Regions from separate parts of the Methylophilus flavus genome, predicted to be linked through region 1. Evidence: predicted binding sites of a transcription regulator. Region 1 holds the regulator's gene; the other holds the start of a gene.
The links. The regulator sigma-54, encoded in region 1, starts transcription at its own class of promoters, with help from an activator protein. The targets are predictions, from matches to a motif close to TGGCACNNTTCCTGCT.
Positions count from the first base shown of each region.

Region 1 (6,054 bases):
CTGGCCGGTATGTAGTTGTGTCCATTGGTCCAGTAACATGTTGCCGGGACCGGAATCGAATCCGGTCACTTGTCCCATCACTGGTAACCAGGAAATGTTGGCGATGCCGCCTATATTAATGATGGCGCGGTTTTTAATCGTGCTGGCAAACACGGCCTGGTGAAACGCCGGTACCAAAGGCGCACCCTGGCCGCCTGCCGCAATATCGCGGCTACGGAAATCTCCAATCACAGCGATCTGTGTCAACTCCGCCAGGCGCGCATGGTTGCCGATTTGCAAGGTATAGGCTTGTCCGTCCGGCAGGTCGGGGCAGTGGCGTATGGTTTGTCCATGGCAGCCGATAGCCGTGATTTCAGATGCGGGTAATCCGCTTTGCTGCAAGAGTTTTTGCACGGCCTCTGCGTACAGCGCTGCCAAAGTATTTGCCATAACAGCTGCATCATGCAATTCATTGATGGCTGGTTGATGCAATGCCAGCAAAGTTTGTTTGACCGCCGGTGGATAAGACACGAATGCCTGGTTAATTTGTTGAAAGTCTCTGCCTGCATGTGCAACCAGCACCGCATCCACACCATCCAGGCTGGTACCTGACATGATGCCAATAAAATAACGGGTAGCGGGAGTTGACTGGGAAATCATAGGCCAACATGGTAACACTGCGCAGGGATATGCCTACAGTTAAGCAGCGGATTACGTTAAAATAGTCGCTTTAAATTTAATCAATAATGTTGATTGCCTGTATAGGTAAAGCAACGTGACAGAATTGTATTTATGACAGACGCAAAACCCACACCTGAAGCGATCAGCCCAGAGATCACAAAAGCGCTCGCTATTATCAAGCGGGGTGCGGATGAGTTGCTGATCGAGCAGGAGCTGATTGAAAAACTCAAAACCGGCAAGCCGTTGCGCATTAAAGCAGGCTTTGATCCAACCGCGCCTGATTTACATTTAGGGCATACCGTACTGATCAATAAATTGCGTCAGTTGCAGGATCTGGGGCACCAGATTTTATTCCTGATCGGTGACTTCACCGGCATGATAGGCGACCCTACGGGCAAGAGCACCACCCGCCCGCCGCTGACCGTCGAGCAGGTCAAAATCAACGCCGATACCTATGCCGAGCAAGTATTTAAAATACTGGACCCGGCCAAAACTGAAATCGTGTTTAACTCCAAATGGTTAAGCGAGCTTGGTGCGGCAGGTATGATTAAACTGGCTGCCAGCCATACCGTTGCGCGCATGCTGGAGCGCGATGATTTTTCCAAACGTTTCAAGGGTAACCAGCCGATTGCGATTCACGAATTCCTGTACCCGCTGTTGCAGGGCTATGATTCGGTGGCATTGCAGTCAGATATGGAGCTGGGCGGCACCGACCAGAAGTTTAACCTGCTGATGGGGCGTGAGCTGCAAAAACAGGCTGGCCAGTCGCAACAATGTGTGTTGATGATGCCATTGCTGGAAGGTCTGGATGGCGTCAATAAAATGTCCAAATCATTAGGCAACTATATTGGTATCAGCGAGGCGCCCGAGAGTATTTTTGCCAAGATCATGTCTATCTCTGATGAACTGATGTGGCGTTATATCAATTTGCTGTCTTTTGCTTCGCTGGAAACCATTGCTGCATGGAAAGCCAGTGTTGAAGGAGGCGAAAACCCGCGCAATATCAAGGTAGGTTTTGCGCAGGAAATCGTTGCCCGTTTCCATGGCCAGGCCGCTGCTGAAAAAGCATTACAGGATTTCCAGACGCGCGCCAAAGGCGGCATTCCTGATGACGTGCCTGAAATTGCATTGACGATTGAAGGTGACAGCATAGGCATCAGCCAGTTATTGAAGCAGGCTGGTTTAGTGGAAAGCACCAGTGAAGCGATGCGTGCGATTCTGCAGGGTGGGGTGAAACTGGATAGCGTCAAGGTGGAAGACAAAAATCTGCAATTAGCAAAAAGCGTAGTGGTTGCCCAGGTGGGTAAGCGGAAATTTGCCAGGATAACGATTCGGTAAACGCTGTTATTTTAAAAATAAAGGCCGCTGAATAGCGGCCTTTTTGATTCTGGCGATGCTTAAAAAATCAAAGCGATTTACGCAAATTCGCAGGCGGGATACTCAGTGATTCACGGTATTTGGCAATCGTCCTGCGTGCAACTACTATGCCTTGTTGCGCCAGCGTGTCGGTAATCTGGTTATCGGACAGCGGTTTTTTCTCATTCTCTTCTGCCACCATCTGCTTGATCAGCGCGCGAATAGCCGTGGCCGAGCATGAACCGCCTGCATCTGTGGCAACCGAACTGCCAAAGAAGTATTTCAGTTCATACACGCCCCTGGCAGTGAGCATGTACTTATGGGTAGTGACGCGTGAAACGGTACTTTCGTGTAGGTCCAGCTCTTCTGCGATTTCGCGTAATACCAGTGGGCGCATGGCAATGTCGCCGTGCTCAAAGAAGTTACGCTGACGGTCCACAATCGCCTGCGAGACGCGCAAAATCGTCGAGAAGCGCTGCTGGATATTCTTGATCATCCATTTCGCTTCCTGCATCTGGCTTTGCAGGTACTGGCCTGAGCTATCTCTGTTACGTTTGAGGATGTCGGCGTACATCTGGTTGATGCGCAATTTCGGGATCACGCCATCATTCAGGGTGGCTACCCAGATACCTTTGATCTTTTTCACCACCACATCATGCTGGATAAAATGATCATGGCTAAAGTTCGAAAATTCGCTGCCTGGCCTTGGATTTTGCTGGCGTATCAATTGCTGCGCGCCTTTGAGTGAGGCTTCATCGCAGCCAAGTTGCTTGCGTAGCTTAATAAAGTCTTTATTGGCAAGCAGCGCCAGATGGTCCTTGACCAGGGCGATAGCGACTTTCAGGTAGGGTGTGCTTGCTGGCAGGGCATTCAGTTGCAGCAACAGGCATTCACGCAAATCGCGTGCACCTATGCCTATCGGGTCCAGATTCTGGATCAACTTGAGTGCCGTTTCCAGTTCCAGCAAATCCACTTCCAGTTCCTCCGGCAGGTTCTCAACGACTTCCTGCAGATCCTGTTCGAGGTAGCCATCGTCATTGATGCTGTCGAGCAGCAGTTTGACCAGGCTCATATCGCGATGTGACAAATGTGCCAGCTGAATCTGGTCTATCAGGTGGTCACGCAGGCTGATATTGGTGGCATCCTGGCGGGAGAAGTCACCGTCTTCATCATCATTGTTGTTACGGCCTGCTTCATCCCAGTTACTGGTGCTGCCAAACTCGCCGTAATCGTCTTCAAATTCCGGCGGGGTAAATTCTTCATTCAGGTTGGGCAATTCACCTTCATTGCCGCTGAGGTCATCGCGCAATTCTTCACGCAGTGTGTCGGCCGGTGAGGGGATATCTTGCTGCTGCATGGCGACGTCAAAGGAGCTGGCGTCTTCGACTTCAGCCTGCGCCGCTAACGGGGCGTCGGGCGTATTGTCTTCAAACTCGCCTTCTTCATTATTATCGGCCATCTCGAGCAAGGGGTTTTCCTGCAAGATAGCTTCCAGCTCCTGGCTCAATTCCAGCGTCGACAGCTGCAACAGGCGGATAGACTGCTGCAACTGCGGCGTCAGTGCCAGGTTTTGCGACATGCGTAATTGCAGGTTTTGCTTCATAAGGGATTACAGCCTAAAGTTTTTGCCCAGATATACTTCACGCACACCTTCATTCTGGATGATTTCATCGGGCGTGCCGGCGGCAAATACTGCGCCTTCATTCACGATGTAGGCGCGGTCACAGATATCCAGCGTTTCGCGAACGTTGTGGTCTGTAATCAGGATGCCGATATTCTGGCTGCTCAAATAACGGATGATTTTCTGGATCTCGATCACTGCAATCGGGTCGATACCGGCAAACGGCTCATCCAGCAAAATAAACTTCGGGTCAGTCGCCAGGCAACGGGCGATCTCCACACGGCGGCGTTCACCACCGGACAAGCTGACCGCCTGGCTGTTGCGGATGTGCTGTATATGCAATTGATCCAGCAATGATTCGAGTTTGGCTTCACGTTCTTCTGACGTGTAAGGGCGGGTTTCCAGGATAGACAGGATGTTATCTGTCACTGTCATCTTGCGGAAAATGGAGGCTTCCTGCGGCAGGTAGGCCAGGCCCATGCGCGCGCGTTCATGCATGGGGGCGTGGCTGACATCGGTGCCGTTCAGGGTGATGTGCCCGTCATCAAGGGCGACCAGGCCGACAATCATGTAAAAGCTGGTGGTTTTGCCTGCACCGTTCGGGCCCAGTAAACCGATCACTTCGCCGCTATGCAGCTCCAGCGTCGTGTTCCTGACGACTGTGCGACCCTGGTAAGCTTTTTTTAAATGGCTGACGCTTAAATGGCTATTGTCTGGTGAAGCAGTTGTTTGCATATTGCCAGTCTTTACTGTGGATCTTTCTTGATTTCGTTTGCGGTGCCGCTCGCTGCCGGTTCTGTCCTGAGCTGTAATGAACGGTTCATGCGCAGCCCTTGCTGTGCATTGGCCTTGTTATCAATCACAGGAGGGGTAGTTTTGTTCTTGGGCTGAATAATCGCCTTGACCCGGCTGTTGGCAGTGCCATTAGGATTGGCTTTGGTGCCACCGATCACTTCCGCATATTCCGCATTGGCGTCGTAGCTGATGTAATCACCGGTGACAATGTCTTCGCCACGTTTGACCCAGGCATCGGTATACAGTTGCACTTTATCCATACGGCCATTGTATTCAATGCGCTGGCCGCTGCCTTGCATCCATTCGTTTTTACCGGTGCGCTTCTGCTTGAAGGTGGTCGGCCTGCTCGGGCTGCCGATACAGGTGCTATGCTGAAAGCCGTCCTGATCTTCGCGGACGATCATTTTGTCCGCCTTGATCTGCAGGGTGCCCTGGTTGAGGATGACGTTACCTGTGTAGGTACTAATTTTTTTTGCATCGTTGACGCTGACGGTGTCGGCTTCCAGCTCAATCGGTTGCTCACGATCAGACTCTTCGGCCTTGACTGTATTTGACCAATGCAACAGCGTGCCAAGTAGCAGGCAGGTCACATAAAATAATTGCTTGTACGTTTTCAACTCATCTCTCCAGAATCATCGATCCTTGATTATTGCCTTGATTTTAGGCGTGGCCCTTTTGGTGGTGGCCGTGCTTTTTGTTTTCGCAGGCTTGGCTGCAGGTGCGGCATTCACTGCTACCGGTGCGCGTTCATAATGTACATGCACCCGGTTAAATAATTGCATGGTGTCAGATTTTTTATCAAAGCGCATGCCGGTGCCTGTAACCACACTACCCGGTTGCTGATGTATAGTCACCGGTAAATCCGTATAAGCAATATCCGTATCCGGTTCAACAAATAATTGTTCCGTCTTCAGTTGCATTTCACCTTTTTCAGCGGTGGCCTGACGAACCACTTTGACCTGCTTCACAAACTCCACCAGTTTACCATTGCCGGATATTTTGCCTTTCTGACCATAAATCTGGGTATAAGGCATATTCTCGCCAAACTGGGTAAAGCGCGGCCGGTCCAGTTCGGTATAGTCGCTGTCAGGGTAATGACGCATTTGCGAGGCCGCCAGCACATATTTAATATGGCCACCGGCGTCTGTGCGCGTGCTGACAAAATTATAAAGCATGTAATCCGGCGCATGACGATTGACACTGGTCATGCGCGAGGCTTCTTCCTGCACCGTCTGGTTGATCCAGAAGGTCAGCAGGGCCAAAAATACCATCAGGCCTATCGGTAGCAGAATCGGATATTTAAGCATTGATATTGATCCCGATCAGCCTAAACCACTTTCGCTTTCAGCAAGTCGTGCATATTAAATGCGCCTGCCAATTGCTGCTGTTCATTCACCGCCAGAAAACCGTTGATTTTATGTTGCTCCATCAGGCTGACTGCTTCAACCGCCATTTGCTGTAAACCCAGCAATTTAGGTTGATGGCTCATGACGCCACTAATTGGCGCCTGATGATCGGTGAATCCTTGTACAAACAGACGGCGTACATCGCCATCGGTAAACACGCCCACCGGATGTTGTCCTGCATCCACAATCGCGGTGAACCCCATGCCTTTGCTGGTG
Region 1 covers NZ_JBHTLN010000002.1:72,234-78,287, forward strand. The annotation lists gene ACFQ2T_RS10310 (anhydro-N-acetylmuramic acid kinase) at 1-639, opposite strand, end outside; gene tyrS (tyrosine--tRNA ligase) at 772-1,998, shown strand; gene ACFQ2T_RS10320 (RNA polymerase factor sigma-54) at 2,066-3,619, opposite strand; gene lptB (LPS export ABC transporter ATP-binding protein) at 3,626-4,372, opposite strand; gene lptA (lipopolysaccharide transport periplasmic protein LptA) at 4,384-5,049, opposite strand; gene lptC (LPS export ABC transporter periplasmic protein LptC) at 5,065-5,739, opposite strand; gene ACFQ2T_RS10340 (KpsF/GutQ family sugar-phosphate isomerase) at 5,760-6,054, opposite strand, start outside.

Region 2 (6,054 bases), on a different contig from region 1:
GCCATAGCGCGGAAAGCGGAATTCTATGAATGGATCAAACCAGCGCTGCTCAAAAGCGTAACCTGCTTCACGTAAATCATTCACCACATCGGCCATATCCTGTGCAACAAATTGCGGCAGCATCCAGCGGTCGTGCAGCTCGGTGCCCCAATGCACCAGTTTGCCGGTATATGGCGTTTTCCAGAAACGTGCCACCAGCGCACGGATCAGCAGGCTTTGCAGCAAACTCATCCTCGCGTGTGGCGGCATTTCAAACGCGCGAAATTCAACCAGCCCTAGCCTGCCGGTTGGTCCGTCGGGAGAGTACAGTTTATCAATAGAAAATTCGGACCGGTGCGTATTGCCGGTTAAATCGACCAGCAAGTGCCGTAGCAATCGGTCCACCAGCCAGGGCTGTTTGCTCTCTTTGCCGGAAGGCACGACTTTTTCCATTTGCTGGAAAGCAATGCCCAGCTCATACAAATTGTCATCGCGCGCTTCGTCCACGCGTGGTGCCTGGCTGGTCGGCCCGATAAACGTACCTGAAAAAAGATAAGACAGCGCCGGATGGTGTTGCCAGTAAGTGATCAGGCTGCGCAGGACATCAGGGCGGCGTAACAAAGGGCTATCCGCTGCGGTTTCGCCACCCAGTGTGACATGATTGCCCCCGCCAGTGCCTGTATGCCGGCCATCCAGCATGAATTTTTCGGTACCCAGCCGACACAGGCGCGCTTCTTCATACAGCATGCTGACATTCGTCACCAGTTCCTGCCAGGTTTTAGACGGATGAATATTCACTTCAATCACGCCAGGGTCAGGCGTCACACTTAATAGCCTGAGCCGGCTATCGCGTGGCGGTGTGTAGCCTTCCAGCCACAATTTGAGTTTTAAATCACTGGCGGTCTGCTCAATGGCATTGAGTAAATCCAGGTAGTCTTCGAGACGTGTGACCGGCGGCATAAACACATATAGCCTGCCCTTGCGCACTTGCACGCACAACGCAGTATGGATCACCTCACGTGCCGAGGGCTGGACTGTCTTATGCTTGAGGCGAACGATAGGGGCCTTGGCTTCGCCAAGTGCAGCAGTTTGCTCAAAGGGGTCAAGCGGGAAGTCAGGTTCAATATCAGCAGGCAGTTGCCAGGGCAGGGATGCCAATGGCAGGCGCAAACCCATAGGCGAATCGCCACCCAACAGATATAAGTGTTCGCGGCGCAACGGCCACTTACTGGTCAGCCACTCGCCGGCCTTGCGTTTTTCGTCCGGTTTAAGCGGCATGATAAAGCCAACGACGGAGCCCAGGCCCTGATTCAATAAGCGGGCGAGACGCTTGCGTTCAGCACTGTCTGTCAAATCCACTTGCAGCGGATCTACATTGTCCGGTATCTGCTGTTCTTGCAGGGTGAGCGCCAGCGCATCTTCATAGGCAGGAATCACACATGCCTGCGGAAAACCCAGCATATCAGCCAGGTGATTGGTAAATGCCTGCGCTTGCACCAGCGTGTAGCCATCATCAGCGCCTTCAGCGGAAAACAGGCTGGCATCGTGCCAGACCGGTTTGCCATCCGGACGCCAGTAGATATTAATTGCCCACCGCGGCAAGGCCTCACCTGGATACCACTTACCCTGCCCGTAATGAAAAAACCCGTTAGCGGCTACCTGTGATTTCAGGCGTAAGGCAAGCTTGCCAGCCAACTCACGCTTTTGGTCACCCAGTGCCAGTGTATTCCACTGCGCACCATCCATATCATCAATAGACACAAAGGTAGGTTCGCCGCCGTGGGTCAAACGCACATCCATCGCCAGCAATTGTTCGTCGACCTGATCACCCAGCTTGACGATGGCCTGCCAGTCCTGCTCGCTGTAAGGCTTGGTCACGCGCGGGTCTTCGTGAATACGCGTCACTGTCATTTCATGCCTGAAGGTGACTTCAGCCACATCGGTAAACCCCACCACCGGCGCGGCGGATGAAGGCAGTGCAGTACACGCCAGGGGAATATGGCCTTCTCCCGCCATCAGCCCTGATGTCGGGTCCAGCCCCACCCATCCGGCACCGGGAATGAATACCTCTGTCCAGGCATGCAGATCGGTAAAGTCCTGGTCGGTACCGCTAGGGCCGTCCAAGGCTTCGACATCAGCTTTGAGCTGGATCAGGTAGCCAGACACAAACCGTGCTGCCAGCCCAAGGTGACGCATGATCTGCACCAGTAACCAGGCAGTATCACGGCAAGAGCCTGTCAGTTTCTGCAGGGTTTCTTCCGGCGTTTGAATGCCTGGCTCCAGACGTACCGTATAACCGATATCGGTTTGCAGGCACTGGTTCACGCCCATCAGGAAATCGACGATGCCCATACCGGGTTTAATGACCTGGCTGCGAATTTTATTGATCAAGTTTTGCAGCAGAAACCCAACATTATCAGGCTGCAAATAGGCGGTCAGTTCAAACGCCTGCTGTTCGGTGTAATTAAATGGATATTGCTCGGCATATTTTTCAACAAAAAAATCAAACGGGTTGATCACGGTCATATCCGCCACCAAATCGACCGTAAAATCGAGTTCGCGCACCATTTCAGGGAACACGCAGCGTGCAATATAGTTGCCGTATGGATCTTGCTGCCAGTTGATAAAGTGCTTCTCGGGCGTGACTGTCAGCGAGTAAGCCAGCACCGGCGTCCGCGCATGTGCGGCAGGCTTCAGGCGGACTTCGTGAGGAGAAAGATTGACCAGGCGGTCAAAGGTATAACTGGTGCGGTGATGTAGTGCCACGCGAATTGCCACTGCGACCCCTTTTGGGAATGATTGTTTTAAGCAGTAGGATGCAGGAAATATGCCAGCTGCTCAGGTTTAACGCATGTGTAGCTGTATCACAAGATAATAAACCCAGGAAAACGATTTGCAGTGACTGATTGGCCATCTCAAATCATGACCGATCAGCACATGCCAGGCTTACTTTCCGCCTATCAGATTTTTAACGGCACCGACCACATCACCGGGTATCAGTACCAGCTTGCTATTATGCGATTCAGCGAGTTTTTGCAGCGATTGAATATACCGGTCGCCAAGCAAGAAAGTCGCTGAGGTGTCGTTTTCTTTCACGGCCTGCGCAATGAGTTTGATCGCCTCGGCAGAGGCGTTAGCGGCAACCAGTTGCGCCTCGGCATCTTTACGTGCACCTTCCAGACGTGCTTCAGCATTTAAAATCAGTGATTGCTTGGCACCTTCCGCTTCAGTCACCACCGCCACACGCTCACGCTCTGCCGCAGCCTGACGCTCCATGGCATCCTGCATATTTGATGATGGCTTGATATCCTGAATTTCCACACTCTTCACGGTCAGGCCCCAATCCAGTGCTTCGTCAGCAATGGCTTGTTTCAATTCAGCTTTAATGCGGTCCCGCGAAGTCAGCGCATGATTCAAATCCATGCCACCGATAATGGAGCGCAGATTTGTCTGCACCATATTGCGCATGGCTTCCCTGAAGTTTTCAATGCCATAGACAGCGCGTTCGATATTGGACACCTTCATAAATGCTACCGCATTGGCAAGGATGACCGCATTATCCCGGGTAATCACTTCCTGCTGAGGGATATCCAGAATGATGTCTTTGGTGGTGACCTTGTAACTGACCCTGCTTAAAATCGGGTTGATCACATGCAATCCCGGGCTGATAATCCCGGCAAACTTACCCAGGCGCTCAACCACCCACTCTTCGCCCTGCGGGACGATGCGCACGCCTTTAACAATGGCGATAATTGCCAGTATCAATAAGATAATGCTGATTTCCATGTGAACTCCTCTGTTTAATATACTGATGGGCTGCTCAATTGCGCATCCCGATGAATGACCGATTAATTAGCGTAGAAGTGTTAGGCCAGCGGTGCAACGCGTAAGCTGTTGCCTTCGACCGCGATGATGCTGGCAGGTTGATCAATAGCGATCTCCACATCCGCAACTGCTGTCCATTCCTTGCTCCCCATCACACCTTGGCTGAAACGGATTTTGCCTGGTTGCGCCGGACTCACTGTAGCAATGATCACGCCCTGGCGACCAATTTCCTCACCTTGCGCCTGCCCTACACGCGGTGTTGGATTACTTTTTTCACGTTTGCGCCAGATAAGCACTGCTAATACGGAAAAAATGGCATATACCACTATTTGCCATGCCGTACTGAATACTGGCAACGACCAGGAAAGCAATCCCATCACCAATGCCGCCATCCCTGGCCAAAGCAGATACAAAGTCCCGGATAGCATTTCCAGACACAGTAAAATCAGGCCCAGACCAAACCAAACCCACATGACATCCATGCCAAACACTCCCACTGAATCCACCAATGTTGAAGAATTAATTTTACATAGTAGCATTCTCTGCTGATTGCAGATATGACGCCCGCTGAATGTATTGATAAAGATTCACCTGCAGAATCTGCGGCAAAGGCTAGCGCCGCTATCAAAGCACAGACCGGCCTATGGTAAAATCAGGCGCATGACTACCCCTACACAAAATTCCACCCCCGCACGCGAACTCGCTAAATCGTTTGACCCGAAAACCATAGAAAGCCAGTGGTATGCCTTCTGGGAAAGCAAAGGCTTTTATGCCGCAGGCATGAACCCCGAAGTCAAAGACAATTTCTGCATATTGCTGCCACCCCCTAACGTCACCGGCACCCTGCACATGGGCCATGGTTTTAACCAGACCATCATGGATGCGCTGACCCGCTATCACCGCATGCGCGGCGACAATACCTTGTGGCAGCCAGGTACAGATCACGCCGGTATCGCTACGCAGATAGTGGTGGAGCGCCAGCTGGATGCGCAAGGCGTCAGCCGCCATGACCTGGGGCGCGAGAAATTCCTGGAAAAAGTCTGGGAGTGGAAAGAATATTCCGGCGGCACCATCACCCAGCAAATGCGCCGCCTGGGGACTTCACCTGACTGGAGCCGCGAGCGCTTCACCATGGATGCCGGCCTTAATAAAGTCGTGACTGAAACCTTTGTCCGCCTGTTCAATGAGGGCCTGATTTACCGTGGCAAACGCCTGGTGAACTGGGACGTGAAACTGGGCACTGCCGTGTCTGACCTGGAAGTGGTACAGGAAGAAGAAGACGGCTCCATGTGGCATATCAACTATCCGCTGGCAGATGGCTCAGGCCAGCTGACTGTCGCAACCACGCGTCCGGAAACGATGCTGGGAGATGTGGCTGTGATGGTGAACCCGGAAGATGAGCGTTATGCGCACCTGATTGGCAAAACAGTGACATTGCCGCTGTGTGACCGTGAAATCCCGGTGATTGCCGATGACTATGTAGATAAAGAGTTCGGTACTGGCGTAGTGAAAGTGACACCTGCACATGACTTCAATGACAATATGGTTGGCCAACGCCAGGGCCTGGACAAGATTATCATCCTGAACCTGCAAGGTTTCGTGCCGGAACAAGCTGAAGTGTATGCCGCCGATGGCAGTGCCAAAACAGCGATTACTTTACCCGCCAACCTGGCAGGCTTGGAGCGCTTTGCTGCGCGTAAGCAAGTGGTTGCCGACCTGGAGGCTGGCGGCTTCCTGGTGAAAGTTGAAAAACACAAATTGAAAGTACCGCGTGGTGACCGTACCAATGTGGTGATTGAGCCTATGCTTACCGACCAGTGGTTTGTGGCAATGAGCAAGCCGGGTGAGGATGGCAAGAGCATCACGGAAAAAGCGCTGGAAGTGGTCGCCAATGGCGAGATCAAGTTCTACCCGGAAAACTGGGTGAATACCTATAACCAGTGGCTGAACAATATCCAGGATTGGTGTATTTCACGCCAGCTGTGGTGGGGCCACCAGATCCCCGCCTGGTACAGCGATGATGGAAAAGTGTATGTCGCGCATGATGAAGCGGAAGCCAAAGCCATGGCGGCCAAAGATGGTTACAGCGGTGCTTTGACGCGTGACAATGATGTACTGGATACCTGGTATTCGTCTGCGCTGTGGCCGTTCTCGACCCTGGACTGGACCGGAGACGAAGCGGTTGACGCACAGAATCAGGCTTTACAGCAGTTCCTGCCCTCCTCCGTGCTGGTGACCGGTTTTGATATT
Region 2 covers NZ_JBHTLN010000001.1:1,719,443-1,725,496, forward strand. The annotation lists gene ACFQ2T_RS08480 (transglutaminase family protein) at 1-2,757, opposite strand, end outside; gene ACFQ2T_RS08485 (SPFH domain-containing protein) at 2,926-3,765, opposite strand; gene ACFQ2T_RS08490 (NfeD family protein) at 3,846-4,286, opposite strand; gene ACFQ2T_RS08495 (valine--tRNA ligase) at 4,465-6,054, shown strand, end outside.
Region 2: ACFQ2T_RS08480 (transglutaminase family protein) is a predicted target of sigma-54. The motif match lies at 2,797-2,812, and genes of this name have one in related genera.